2 regions of the Lactococcus sp. genome follow, and region 1 is predicted to be linked to the other one. Evidence: predicted binding sites of a transcription regulator. Region 1 holds the regulator's gene; the other holds the start of a gene.
The links. Region 1 encodes Rex, which represses fermentation and respiration genes when NADH is low (regulators of the CRP and FNR family bind a similar motif). Its sites were predicted from a motif close to TTGTGAANTANTTCACAA; they were not measured.

Region 1 (6,695 bases):
TAATCTTTCTCTTAATTCTACTCTACGAACTTCAGGTGGGATAAATGCTCTAATTCCGTCCTCATTGAAACCAATCAATAATCTTTGCTCATCAAAAATTAATGGACGTTTTAGAAGACGAGGATTTTCTTGAATCAATCTATAGGCCTCCTCTAAGCCCAATTCATCAAAATTATGGTTTAAGCCAGAGTAAGTCTTTCCTCGGGTAGCAATGACATCTTCCAAACCATTTTCTGTGAGAGACAAAATCTTGATTAAATCATCTTTCTCCATGATGTCTTTTATTAAATTAATTTCTTCAAACTCAATATGACGTTTATTCAACCATTTTTTGGCTTTTCTACAAGACGAGCACGAACCACTAAGATAAATTTTAATCATATATTCTCCCTATCTATTTTTTCATAATTCTATTCTACCATGAAAGCGCCTTAATTAAAAGAATAATATTAATATTTTTTAATCATTATCATTTTTCACTCATTTTTATTTGTTCTATCGTTCCTTTTGTTTGATAATTTCACAAATTTTTGATAAAATTATCACAAAGAAACTAATCATGATTAGTTTTAATAAATACGAATTACATTTTTGAGGTATAACAATGACTGACCATAAACCAAGCAAAAGCTTACCAAAAGCAACTGCAAAAAGGTTGCCACAATACTATCGACTTTTCAAAAGTCTAGTCGAAGAGAATGTGACACGCACAAATTCACAACTTATTTCTGAAAAAATTGGGGTAGATGCTGCCACAATTCGTCGTGATTTTTCTCTCTTTGGGGAATTAGGACGACGAGGCTACGGATATGAAACAAAAGTTCTTCGTGATTTCTTTGGAGAACTCCTTGGACAAGATCAAGAAACTCATATCGCATTGATTGGGGTCGGAAACCTTGGACGTGCGCTTCTTCATTATCAATTTCAAGACAGAAATAAAATGAGAATTACTCAGGCCTACGATATTTCTGGAAATCCACTAGTTGGGACTCAAACAGATGATGGCATTCCAATTTATAATATTTCTGATTTAGAAAAGAATGTTAAGAAATCAGACATAAAAACAGCCATTCTATCTGTTCGTAAGGAAAACGCTCAGGAAGTGGTTGATACCCTTGTTAAAGCAGGAATCAAAGGCTTTCTTAACTTTGCACCTATTCGCTTGAAAGTCCCTTCGGATGTTGTTGTTCAATCTATTGATTTAACTAAAGAATTGCAAACCTTGTTATTTTTCATGGGAGCTCAAGAAGAATAAAAGACAAGCAAAATTTTATCAAAACTATTAATGATACCTAGGCCTTCGTGTGCTTAGGTATTTTATTTTCAAGCCATCATCATTTTAATTTTTTCACAAATTTTTAGTTTATTATTTAGTACTAATTCCAGCATATCTTCAATCGAGTTAATCATTATTATTTTTCGGAAGTTAAGGCTAGTCAACTAAAATAAGTTGCTATCTTTCTCCCGAAAGCTATAATAATTACCCGCTCCCACAATAATATGATCAATAAAATTAATTCCTATATTATCACAAGCATTTTTTATTTTTTTTGTAAAAATTTTATCTGCTTGACTGGGTTGTAAATTGCCCGAGGGGTGATTATGTGCGACTAATAAACCAACCGAGAGATTTTTTACTGCATGATAAAGGATCTCTCGAGGACTAGCAGTTGCATGATTAACTGCTCCGATAAAAATAGTTTTCTTCTCAATAATCTGATTTTGTCCATCTAAATAGGTCGCGGTAAGATGTTCTTGCTCAAAATTTTGCATTTCAAAAGCAAGACTCATGCCATATTCTTTTGAACTTAAAACTTGACCATAACGTTTTCTGGTTGTCGTTTGTATTCTTTTTCCAAGTTCAATCATTGCTCGCAATTCAATAGCTTTTGTTTGCCCAATACCCGAAATCTCCTTGAGTTCACTTATAGATGCTTTGCGAAAATTATCCAATGTCCCAAAATGTTGCAAAAGTTCTAAAGCTAAATTCAATGATGAGTATTTTTTTCGACCCGTCCGCAATAATATTGCAAGTAACTCAACATCGGACAAATACTCTTCACCTAAAAGTTCTAAACGCTCTCTTGGTTGCATTGGATAAGATTTCTCTTTTAATTCGTACATACTTACTTATACGAAAAAACAAATCGTTTGTCACTGACAAATTAAAAAAATATAAAAAAGTTCTGACAGAATCAGAACTTTTTTATATTTTATTACTGACCTTTCTGTCAGTAAATTTTTATTCTACTGTTACTGCTTTAGCCAAATTACGGGGTTTATCAACATCAAGACCACGTTGCATTGAGGCATAGTAAGCAATCAATTGTGTTGGGATAACCATTGAAATTGCTGACAAATAAGGGTGAACTTGATTGATTACAATTGTATCATCTTCACGTGCCACTCCTTCTTCAACGATTGTAATTGCTGAGGCACCACGCGCCACAGTTTCCATCACATTACCACGAGTATGGGCTGCTACTTCTTCATTATTAGAAATCAAAGCAAGAACTGGAGTCCCTTTTTCAATCAATGAAATCGTTCCATGTTTTAATTCTCCAGCTGCAAATCCTTCACATTGGATATAAGAAATTTCTTTTAATTTAAGCGAAGCTTCCATTGCAACATAATAGTCTTGTTTACGACCGATATAAAAGGCGCTACGCGTTGTTGGCAATAGTTCTGATACAATAGCCGCAATCTCATCTTTTTCAGATAAAGTAGACTCAATAGATTGAGCCACTAAAGAGAGTTCTTTAACCAAATCAAAGTCTTTAGCTTTTGCTTGACCCTCTGCTTCCCCAACTGCCTTGGCAAGAAAGGCCAAAGTTGCAATCTGACCAGTATAAGCTTTTGTTGAAGCTACCGCAATTTCAGGACCAGCTCCAATTAACATTGTGTAAGTAGCTTCGCGAGACAAGGTAGAGCCAGGAACATTTGTAACAGTTAAGCTAGGAAGTCCTAATTCATTTACTTTTACTAAAACTTGACGACTATCTGCTGTTTCCCCAGATTGTGAAAGGAAGATAAAGAATGGTTTTTTGCTCAATAATGGCATATCATAGCCCCACTCTGATGCAAGACCAAGTTCAACAGGAGTATCCGTAAGTGCTTCAAGCATCATCTTCGCACCAAAACCAGCATGATAAGAGGTCCCAGCAGCAATAATATAGATACGGTCTGCTTCTTGAATGCCTTTGATAATATCTTGATCAACTTTCATCGTGCCATCTTCATTGGCATAAGTCGCAATCAGTTTACGCATGACAGCTGGTTGTTCATCAATCTCTTTAAGCATATAGAAAGGATAAGTTCCTTTTCCAATATCTGACAAATCAAGTTCAGCAGTATAAGAATTGCGTGAAATTATTTGACCTTCATAGTCCATCACTTCAACCTTATCTTTTGTCAAAACAACGAGCTCTTTATCATGAATTTCCATAAATTCTGATGTTTCACGAATCATTGCCATTGCGTCTGAACAAACCATATTATAACCATCGCCAAGTCCAATGAGGAGTGGAGATTTATTTTTTGCTACATAGATTAAATCTGCATCTTCTCTGTCCATGAGCGCGAAAGCATATGATCCTTGAATTAATTTCAAAGCTTTTTTGAACGCTTCAAGAGTTGGCAAATTTTCTTCTTCTGCAAACTTAGCAATTAAGTGAACAGCAATTTCAGTATCAGTTTGTCCTTTAAAGCTGTCATTCATCAAAAATTCATTTTTAAGTTCTACAAAGTTTTCAATGACCCCATTATGAACCAAAACGAAACGACCAGAACTTGAAGTATGAGGATGAGCGTTGTCTTCTGTTGGTTTTCCATGAGTTGCCCAACGGGTATGTCCAATTCCACTTGTCCCCGAAACGTCAATCCCAAGCTTAGTTCTCAAATCTGCAATACGTCCCACTGATTTAACTAATTTTGCAGCCGTTTTTTGACCATTTACAAAAATTCCTGCTGAATCGTATCCACGATATTCGAGTTTTTCAAGTCCTTGCATCAAAATATCAGTTGCATTTTTGCTACCTACAACACCAACAATCCCACACATAATAAAGCTCCACTTAACTCACCAATTAAATTGGTACAGTTAATTATTTTCTAATTTTTTATTTATAAATAGCATTATAATACACTTTTAGGTTCGTGTCAAGGAAAAATAATCTAATTTTACCTAAAAAACGCAAATTGGTATAACTTGAATTGCAACAATAATAAAAGCCAATTAATAATTAATTGGCTTTTTTAGCTGCTTCTTGGTATTTAATAAATGTCGGATAAGTGAACAACAATAGACTCATTCCTTCTAGGAAACCACCAATTGTATCACTCGGATAATGGACCCCTACAAAAATTCTTGAAAACATGACTGTTGCAATCAATATCAAACAGAGAATTCCTAAGGCAATCTTAGAAGATTTATTTTTTAATTTTCTAAGACAAATAAAGAAAATACTTCCAAAAATAATTGTTGCAAATATAGAGTGACCACTCGGAAAACTTTTTCCAGCTTCATTCGCAAAAGCAGCTAGACGATGAATTTCTGGACGGTCACGCCCAATAATCATCTTAATCGCTGTATTGATAAGCAAACTTGATATGACCATTGTAGCAAACCAAATCGTTGCTTTCTTTTCTTTAAATATCAAATAGAGAACCAAAGCAAGTAAGACGGCTACAATTATACCACCCTTATCCCCAAAAATATTTGTCATGTGAGAAAAAAAGAATGTGAGTCCCGAAGAACTTTGTAAGTGAAAAGCCCAGTTTTGAATCGGAGAATCAAACGGGAGAGGAGCGTGTGTATAATATATTTTCACAAGTACAGTTAAAATTAAAAAGGCGAGGGTCGTCAAAGTACCCAAAATATAGTAATTTTTTTTATTCATAATATAAGTTTAGTTTTCTATAGACTCCATGAGGAGATGAAAAATTGATCCTTTCGGAGTATTGTTTGTGACAAAGACTTCAGCATGGTTTAATTGCGCATATTGTTTAGCAATCGCAAGCCCAAGACCTGTGCCAGGAATTTCACTTGAACGGGATTTATCAATGCGATAAAATCGTTCAAAAATATTAATTTTTTCTTCTTCTGGAATACCCACTCCTTCATCAGCAACTTGCAGCTCAACTTGATGATTTTCAGAACTAATTTTTACTTTAATTTCTGAATCTTGGGGTGAATATTTTCCAGCATTTTCAATAAAAACAATGATGATTTTATAAAGTGACATTTTATCAGCCCTGACAAAAATCTCGCTTTTTCCATTAAATGTAATTTTTTGGCTCAAAGCAGGTTGAATTTCACTGACCACTTTGTCAGTAAATTCAGTCAAGTTAAATTTTTCTTTATTTACTTCCAAATGATTTCCTCGAGAAATTGTCAGTAAATTTTCAATGAGCCCTTTCATTCTCAGGGACTCTTCATCAATATAAGAAAGCGAGTCATCAATAATTTCGGGATGCTCATGCCATCTTCTTTTTAATAAAGTGACATGTCCACGAATTGCAGCAACGGGCGTCCTCAGTTCATGTGAAGCATCCGAAACAAACTGCTGCTCATTCTCAATTTTTTGATTTAATCTGTTTAATAAGCGATTAAAACTTTGACTTAGCTGACGAACCTCAATTGGATTTTTACTGACTGGTAATTGTTTAACTTCTTTTTCATCAGTCGCTAACATCATATCAGTCAAAGGCTGGCTAATTGTATTTGCGGCCTTTCGAATTAAAATTAGAGCGATAAAAAAGAGAATAATCATGACAGCAACAATGACTAATATCGCCCTTATCATTGATTTTACAACAATATTTATGTTTAACCATAATTCTACTTTGTTCCCATTTTTGGCCGTTTCTGAGCTATACCAAAAGATAACATCTTTTGACAGACTAAAATTGCCCCAAGAAAGCCGTGACTTTAAAAAATGTGATGTGCCATGACTTTCATCAATATCTCCAGAAGCCCTTGTTAGTCTAACAAAAGTAGATTTTTCATCTTTTTCACTATCCAGTTTAAATTCATCCCAGTTTACGTTACCATTTTCTGCTGCTTCTTGTACCGAAGAAATCAGAGACGTCCCCTCACTCTCTCGGATTTGTAAACTTGTAAAAGCAACAATTCCTGAGACAATTATCGTAACAAGGAGTGTAAAAATCAAAAATATACGGACAAAAGTTGCTGTGATGATGTTGGCACTTGTTTTAGATTCTGTTTTTTTCATTCGTTAATTTATTTTAATATTTTTCAAAGATGAATATGATTGCCCCTTTGAAAGTTGTGCCTTCAATTTTCGATATTCTAATAAAGTCAAGGCAATCATCACCAAATCAACCACACACAGGACAAGCATTGAAATCGCCCCATGATTGAAAAATTCGAACATTTGATAAGTGATAAAACCAACCAAAAGCACGATTGATAAAGGGTATGACCATAAAATCTTGCGCCAGAGCAAAGCGAGCGTCACCAATTTTAAGGCACCATGTAGGAGTAGATAAATAACAGCAAATAGAGTCGCATCACTTGTCAATCTCTCTCCTGCATTTGTAATCATGCTTGAAAGTGGAGCAAAAGCAATCGATGCTGCTAAATGTCGAATTGTTGATTTTATCAAATCAAGTGGAATAAAAATCAAAAGTAAACCAGATAAAAATTCAACGAATGCAAAAATACTTTTCCCAAG
Region 2 (6,695 bases), on a different contig from region 1:
TTAATCATAGAAATTATAAGAACAGGCATGTTGGCTTTAGCGAGTGGTAATTTTGAAGTGTTAATATTTAATATGTTTAAGAGGGAAGGAAAAGCTGAAAAAGATTTTATGGAGAAATCCGCCTCATATTTTTCCATAGGAGCGATTATAGCAGCAATTTCTGGATTTATTTCTACGGTTTTATTTTCCTATTTAGTGATTTTGCCACTTATATTAGATTTATCGATAAAAATCATCAAATTATTATCTGCTATTTTCATGTGTTCTGAAGCTAGACATAAAGAAATGACAAAAATAAAAATGAAAGTAAAGTCCTTAAATTATAAATTGTTATTTCTCTTGTTCTCGCTTGCACTTCTATTTTGTATTTCAAGGGGGACATTCTCTTTATATCAACCGGTTATGACTTCATTAGGTATTCCTCTTTATTATTATGGCCTACTTATTATGATAGTGAACCTATCGATATTCGTTCTTTTGAGAGTTTTGAAAAAGAAAGTATCGCTGTTCAAATTTTCAGCATTACTTCTTGTTTCTTTTGCGGTTCTTACTTTTCAAGGGGTATTGGTAATTGAACATTTTATACCAGGAAATCTTTTTCGTTTTTTGATTGTAGCGATAATATTTTCAAGTATGCAGATTATCAGACTATTTTCAGAAGGTCTCTCCTCTTATTTTATCAACACCTCGATTAAGGATAGAAACGATAAAACAACTGTTTTTTCTCTTTATTCTACGATAGCCCAGCTTTTACTATCTGCTTCTTTCTTCTTAATGGGAGTTGTTCAAGGGGGAGTTAATAACTATTTGATGACCTATTTATATATTAGTGCAATTTTTGGACTAATTATTATAGCTTTAGGTATCCTTGGAAAGGGGAAAAAATATGTTTAGAGATGACGAACTTTTTTTACCAATTAAGGTGTATATATATTTAACTAATCATTGTCATTACGAATGTGATTACTGCTTCCTTAAATAAATGAAGATGTTAAATACAAAGGAGATCTCAAAAGAGGATTTAGAAAAAATAGCTTATTATTTAGAAAAATATAAAGTACCCTTAGTTGCTATTTGTGGGGGAGACCCAATTCTACACCCAAGTCTTATTAATTTTGTCCAATTACTATCAGAACATAAGAATTATCCAATTATAGCGACTAATGCAGTTGATGTATCCTATGAGTATTTGTATCAGTTAAAATCAGCAGGGGTTCGATATTTACAGATAGGCATTGATAGTTTGCGATATTCAAAATTGGATAACTACAAAGAAAACGGGCGTCTTAGAAAAGTTGAAAAAACTGTAAAATATTTAAAAGAATTGGGGATATTATATGGTTTTGCAACTTGTATCACTCGGAAAAACATTGGAGAGCTTAGTAAAATTGCGACTTATGCTAAAGAAGCAGGAGCCGAACTGTTGAAACTTTCAACTTATGATGGAGAAAATCAAGTATATAAATTAACGGAAATTCAAAAAGAAGAGTTAAAAATCTTTGTAAAACAATATAATACTGATGGGATTTATATTCGCTATTCGCCAGTTCAAGAAACATTAAATTATGTATCGGAATATCCCTCCCTGACAATATATGCAAACGGGGATCTAGCAATTGAAGAAACAGGAGATGTTATTGGGAACATTTCCACTTCTGAACCAGCTGTAGAATATAAAAAATATATATTAGAAAAATGGAGAACAAACAAATGAAGTATAGATTAAACCCATTATTTACGCTCAGAAAAACAGATAAAGCGGTCTTCAATTTCTCAAGGGCGGAATTAACACAATTCAACGATACAGGTTTTGATATTTTATTGGCAGTTCTTGAACAAGAAAGTGATAGAGAGTGGACAGATGAGGAAGATGAATTCCTGAAAGAGTTAATCAAGGAGAAAATCGTTGAAGAATCTTGAAGAGCTTATTCAACTAAGAAAATCAAATAAATTTCATAATATTGGTGTAAATGTTGAAAGTGTAATAGAAATAGTAAAAAAATCCTACTATAATTTTGAGAAACATAGCGTTCCTTCTGCCGGAGCTATATATGGTTTGAAAGTTTTACTTTTTTATAAGAACAATAAAAAAATATTTAACTCTAAAGGGGAGATAAGTACAGAGAAATTCGAGATAAATCAAATTAAAAAAACTTGTTTTTATGATGATAAATATTTTTCTTCAAGTTCAATTCTTATTGCTGTGACATATGATTACGATAAATATTTTGGCAAATATGGTAATTGTGGGATAAGGTATGCTTCAATCGAATGTGGTGCTTTTCTGCAAAATTTTCAACTACTACTTTCAGAAAAAGATATATACGGTTGTCCATTAGGCTTCGTAGATAATGATGCTCTGTTGGGAATAGAAGAACCCCTAATTTATTTTATTATTAATTAATCTTTGATAAGATATCCGAAGTTTAGGATTCTTATATAACTATTTGGGCTCAAAATAGTACCATAATAAGGAGGAATTTTCATGAACAAAGAAACTGTGAAAGATGTTCGCAAAGAACATAAAGAAAAACCAGAATTTAAAACAATTTCATTATTAGCATGCATGAACTCGACTTCTATCGCTAATTAATTATTGATTTTTATATAAATATAAATCAATGGAGTGAAAAGAGCCTATATCGAAATTGATTTATACCTTTTGATAGTTGTATAAGCTATAATAAAAAACGCTCTGACGAATTCATCAGAGCGTTTTAATTATTTTTATCAATAGATTATTAGTATTGGTCTAACAAGAGTTGTTTAATCTCATCAATTCTTGGTTGACGTGGATTAGCAGGTGTACATTGGTCATCGTAAACAAGGTCAGCCAATTTATCAAGCTCACGTTCAAGATGAGCTTTATCTACACCATTTCCTGAAAGGGTGATATTAATATCAATGCTATCAGTCAATTTTTTAAGTTCAGCAACCAAAGCTTTGACCGCTTTTTCATCTGAATCTTCTTTGCCAGCAAATCCCATGAAGCGTGAAATTTCAGCGTAGTCTTCTTGCGCACGATAAGTTTCATAACGTGGGTAAGGGGTACGTTTAACGTTTCCTGTTACAGCGTTAAATTTAATGACATGTGGCATAGCGATAGCAATGGCAAGACCATGAGGAAGTCCAAATTCACCACCAATTTTATGAGCAAGTGAGTGGTTAATACCAAGGAAAGCATTGGCGAAGGCCATACCAGCGAGTGTTGCAGCATTGTGCATGTTTTCGCGAGCTTTTTGACCTTCTTTGGTTGGATGAGCTGGGTCATAGTGATAAGACTCAGTCAAGTTTTCAAAGATAAGTTTGATGGCTTGAAGTGAAATTGGTTTTGTATAGTCAGAAGACATGACAGAAACATAAGATTCAAGCGCGTGTGACATGGCATCAATACCAGACCAAGAAACAGTACGTTTTGGTACAGTCATAACAAACTCGGGGTCAACAATGGCAACTTGTGGTGTCAGTTGGTAATCAGCAAGTGGATATTTAACGTGAGTTTCATCATCAGTGATAACCGCAAATGGAGTCACTTCAGAACCAGTACCAGAAGTAGTAGGGATAGCAACCATTTGTGCTTTGTGTGGGTGGTAGAATTTGATAATACGTTTACGAATATCAACAAATTTTTGAGCTAACTCTTGGAAGAGCTCTTTCAAACTTGCGTCATCGGAAAGGTCAGCCTCACCACGAGCATCATATTCATAAATCAAACGACCAATCTTACCAGCATCAAGGGCAGAACCACCACCAAGACAGATGACAGTGTCAGGTTCAAATTGTTTCATTTGACGAGCGATTGCAATGGCTTCACTCAAAGTTGGGTCAGGTTGGACTGAGCCATAAATGCTTGTTTCAACTTGAGTTGGGCGGATAGCAAGTTGTTCCAAAACTTTATCAACGAAACCGAATTTAACCATACCAGGGTCGGCAACAATGAAAGCTTTGTGGACGTGTGGCAATTCTTGTAAGTAAGAAATTGCATTTTTTTCGTAGTAAATTTCTTTTGGCAAACGAACCCATTGAGGGCGATTACGACGTTTAGCCACTGTTTTAACATTCAATAGATCGTATGTACTCAAATTGTGTGAAAGTGAATTTTTCCCCCATGAACCAGTTCCGAGCGTCAGTGATGGACGCATTGCATCAGTATAAATATCTCCGACCCCACCGATAGAGTCAGGTTGGTTAACGAGGATACGAGAAGCTTCGACTTTAATTCCGTATTCTTTGACAAATGGGTCGTCCATTGCACCGATTTGAATGGCAGCGTTGTGACCAGCTCCTTGGTAAGCAAGTAAGCTACGGACAATTTCAATTCCTTCTTCACGTGTTTCTGATTTGTAGATTGAAAGCAAAGGAGAAAGTTTTTCAGAAGAAAGAGCTTCCCCAATATTTTTCTTATCAAGTTCAAAAAGAAGAACATCTTTATCTTTAGGGACGTTAACACCAGCTTGTTCAGCAATCCATTGACCAGAACGACCAGCAACAGGACCAGTTACACCAAAACCTTCACCAGCACGTTCAACGAAAACAAAACTTTCAATTGCCTTGTAATCTTTTTTAGGAACCATATAAGCGCCTTGTGCTTGCATTTTAGCGACAAATTCATCATAGATTGATGCATCAATAACTGCAGAGTTTTCAGTCGCACAAATCATTCCGTTATCAAAACGTTTTGAAAGCAAGAGATCTTCAACAGCACGATCGATATTTGCAGTTGCATCAACGTACACTGCACCGTTACCAGCACCTACACCAAGTGAAGGATTACCAGACTTAAGCGCAGCATTGACCATACCTGGACCACCAGTTGCAAGAATTGTAGCAATTCCTCTATTTTGAATCAAAGCAGTCGTCATATCAAGACTGGGTACTTCAATCCATTGAATGAAGTCTTCAGGTGCACCAGCTTCAATCGCAGCATCATAAACAATTTTAGCTGCATGGCTTGAGCATTTTTGTGCTTGTGGGTGAAAGGCAAAGACAATAGCATTACGAGTCTTTGCAGCCAATAAAGATTTAAAGATGGCTGTTGATGTTGGATTAGTTGTTGGGACAATACCAGCAAGTACTCCAAGGGGGCTTGCGATTTCAACAGAACCAGCAACTTTGTTTTCAGCGATAACGCCAACTGTTTTATCATTTTTGATTGCATTATAAACAGATTCAGAAGCAAAATGGTTTTTTGTATCTTTGTCCTCAACAACTCCACGGCCAGTTTCATTAACGGCTTCGTGAGCGAGTTCCAGAGAATGTTTGCTTGCTGCAAGAGCCATTGCAGCAACAATAGTATCAACTTGAGTTTGTGTGTATCCTTCAAATTTAAGAACTGCAGCTTGAGCTTTTTTGACTAATTGATCAGTATAAGCGACAGCTTCTTGGAATTTTGCGACTTTTTCTTCAGCGCTTAAAACTTTCTTTGCAGCTGGAGCGGCTTTTTTAGTTGCCATATGTGTACGTTCTCCTTTGTGATTTCGTTCACTTTCTTTTACGTGAATAGTTTAACAAAGTTTTTTAAAGAAGTCAAGCGATATTGTGATGAAATTTACAAAAAAACTCATCAAACTTTTAGAAATCGCTTTATAAGTAAGGGTTTCAGACAAAAAAATATTGCCAAATCCTTTTAAAGATTTGGCAATATTTTTTTGTCTGATTTAGTAAAACTTTGTGAAAAAACAAAAGCAAGATTTACTAAAGTTTAGTTTTTACAAAGGTAAAACACAAGTAATTTCAGGAGCGTAAAAGTCTTTTTGTTCTAACGTTAATGACCCTGTATTTTTATCTCTCAAGAAAAGAGTTAAATTATCAGATTCTTGATGAGCGACAATGATATAATCTTCGGTTTTATTAAAATTAAAATCGCGTGGAATATGACCTTCAGTCTTTGTCCAACCAATAGATTCTAATTTTGTTCCGAGAGGACTTACCTTGTAAATTGCTAAAGAGTCGTGACCACGATTAGAAGCATAGAGGAACTTACCATCAGAAGAAATTCGAATAGCAGCTACCCCATTGGCTCCGTGATAGTCTTCAGGTAAAGTACTGATTGTTTGAAGACGAGCGAATCGTCCTTTTTCTTCATTATAGCTTAGAACTTCAATAGTTGAATTTAATTCTCCGACGAGATAAGCAATTTTTCCATTAGGATGGAAGCTGATGTGACGAGCTCCCATTCCTTTTTCGGCACGATAAATCGTAACGATATTGAGTTTACCTTCACCAATAACATCGTAAACAGTCACTTCATCTGTACCTAAATCACAAGTAACAAGACGACCATCTGGAGTTAAATCAGAGTAATGGACATGAGAACTTGCTTGCTCAGGTCGAGGACCAGAACCATTATGTTTAACTGTATCGGTTAATCTAAGGGAACCATCAGCTTGAATTTTGTACACACGAACTTCACCCAAGTGATAGTTAGCACCATAAACGAGTTGACGTGCTTCATCAACAGCCACATAACACAAAGGGGCTCCAGTACTCGTTACATTCCCTAGGTGAGTTGTATTTTGACCATCAAAATCAAAGGCAGCAATTCCACCACCATTTCCATCAGCAGCACAAGTGTAGAGGTGCCCTTTTTGATCAAGAGTGATATAAGTTGGATTTTGAACCGCTGCAACTTCAGTTAAAGCCGACAATTCAGCTTTCTTGCTATCTAATAGAACACTGTAAACGCCTTTGGATAC

Region 2: adhE (bifunctional acetaldehyde-CoA/alcohol dehydrogenase) is a predicted target of Rex. The motif match lies at 5,537-5,554, and genes of this name have one in related genera.

The regions. Positions count from the first base shown of each region.
Region 1 covers NZ_JAVXIY010000006.1:54,588-61,282, reverse strand. Annotated here, with positions in the region: gene RSC39_RS07110 (Spx/MgsR family RNA polymerase-binding regulatory protein) at 1-381, opposite strand, end outside; gene RSC39_RS07105 (redox-sensing transcriptional repressor Rex) at 605-1,255, shown strand; gene radC (DNA repair protein RadC) at 1,441-2,124, opposite strand; gene glmS (glutamine--fructose-6-phosphate transaminase (isomerizing)) at 2,243-4,060, opposite strand; gene RSC39_RS07090 (phosphatase PAP2 family protein) at 4,242-4,898, opposite strand; gene RSC39_RS07085 (ATP-binding protein) at 4,908-6,233, opposite strand; gene RSC39_RS07080 (DUF2127 domain-containing protein) at 6,237-6,695, opposite strand, start outside.
Region 2 covers NZ_JAVXIY010000014.1:20,947-27,641, forward strand. Annotated here, with positions in the region: gene RSC39_RS11555 (hypothetical protein) at 1-894, shown strand, start outside; gene RSC39_RS11560 (radical SAM protein) at 989-1,714, shown strand; gene RSC39_RS11565 (hypothetical protein) at 1,711-1,920, shown strand; gene RSC39_RS11570 (nitroreductase family protein) at 1,907-2,404, shown strand; gene adhE (bifunctional acetaldehyde-CoA/alcohol dehydrogenase) at 2,742-5,453, opposite strand; gene RSC39_RS11580 (lactonase family protein) at 5,709-6,695, opposite strand, start outside.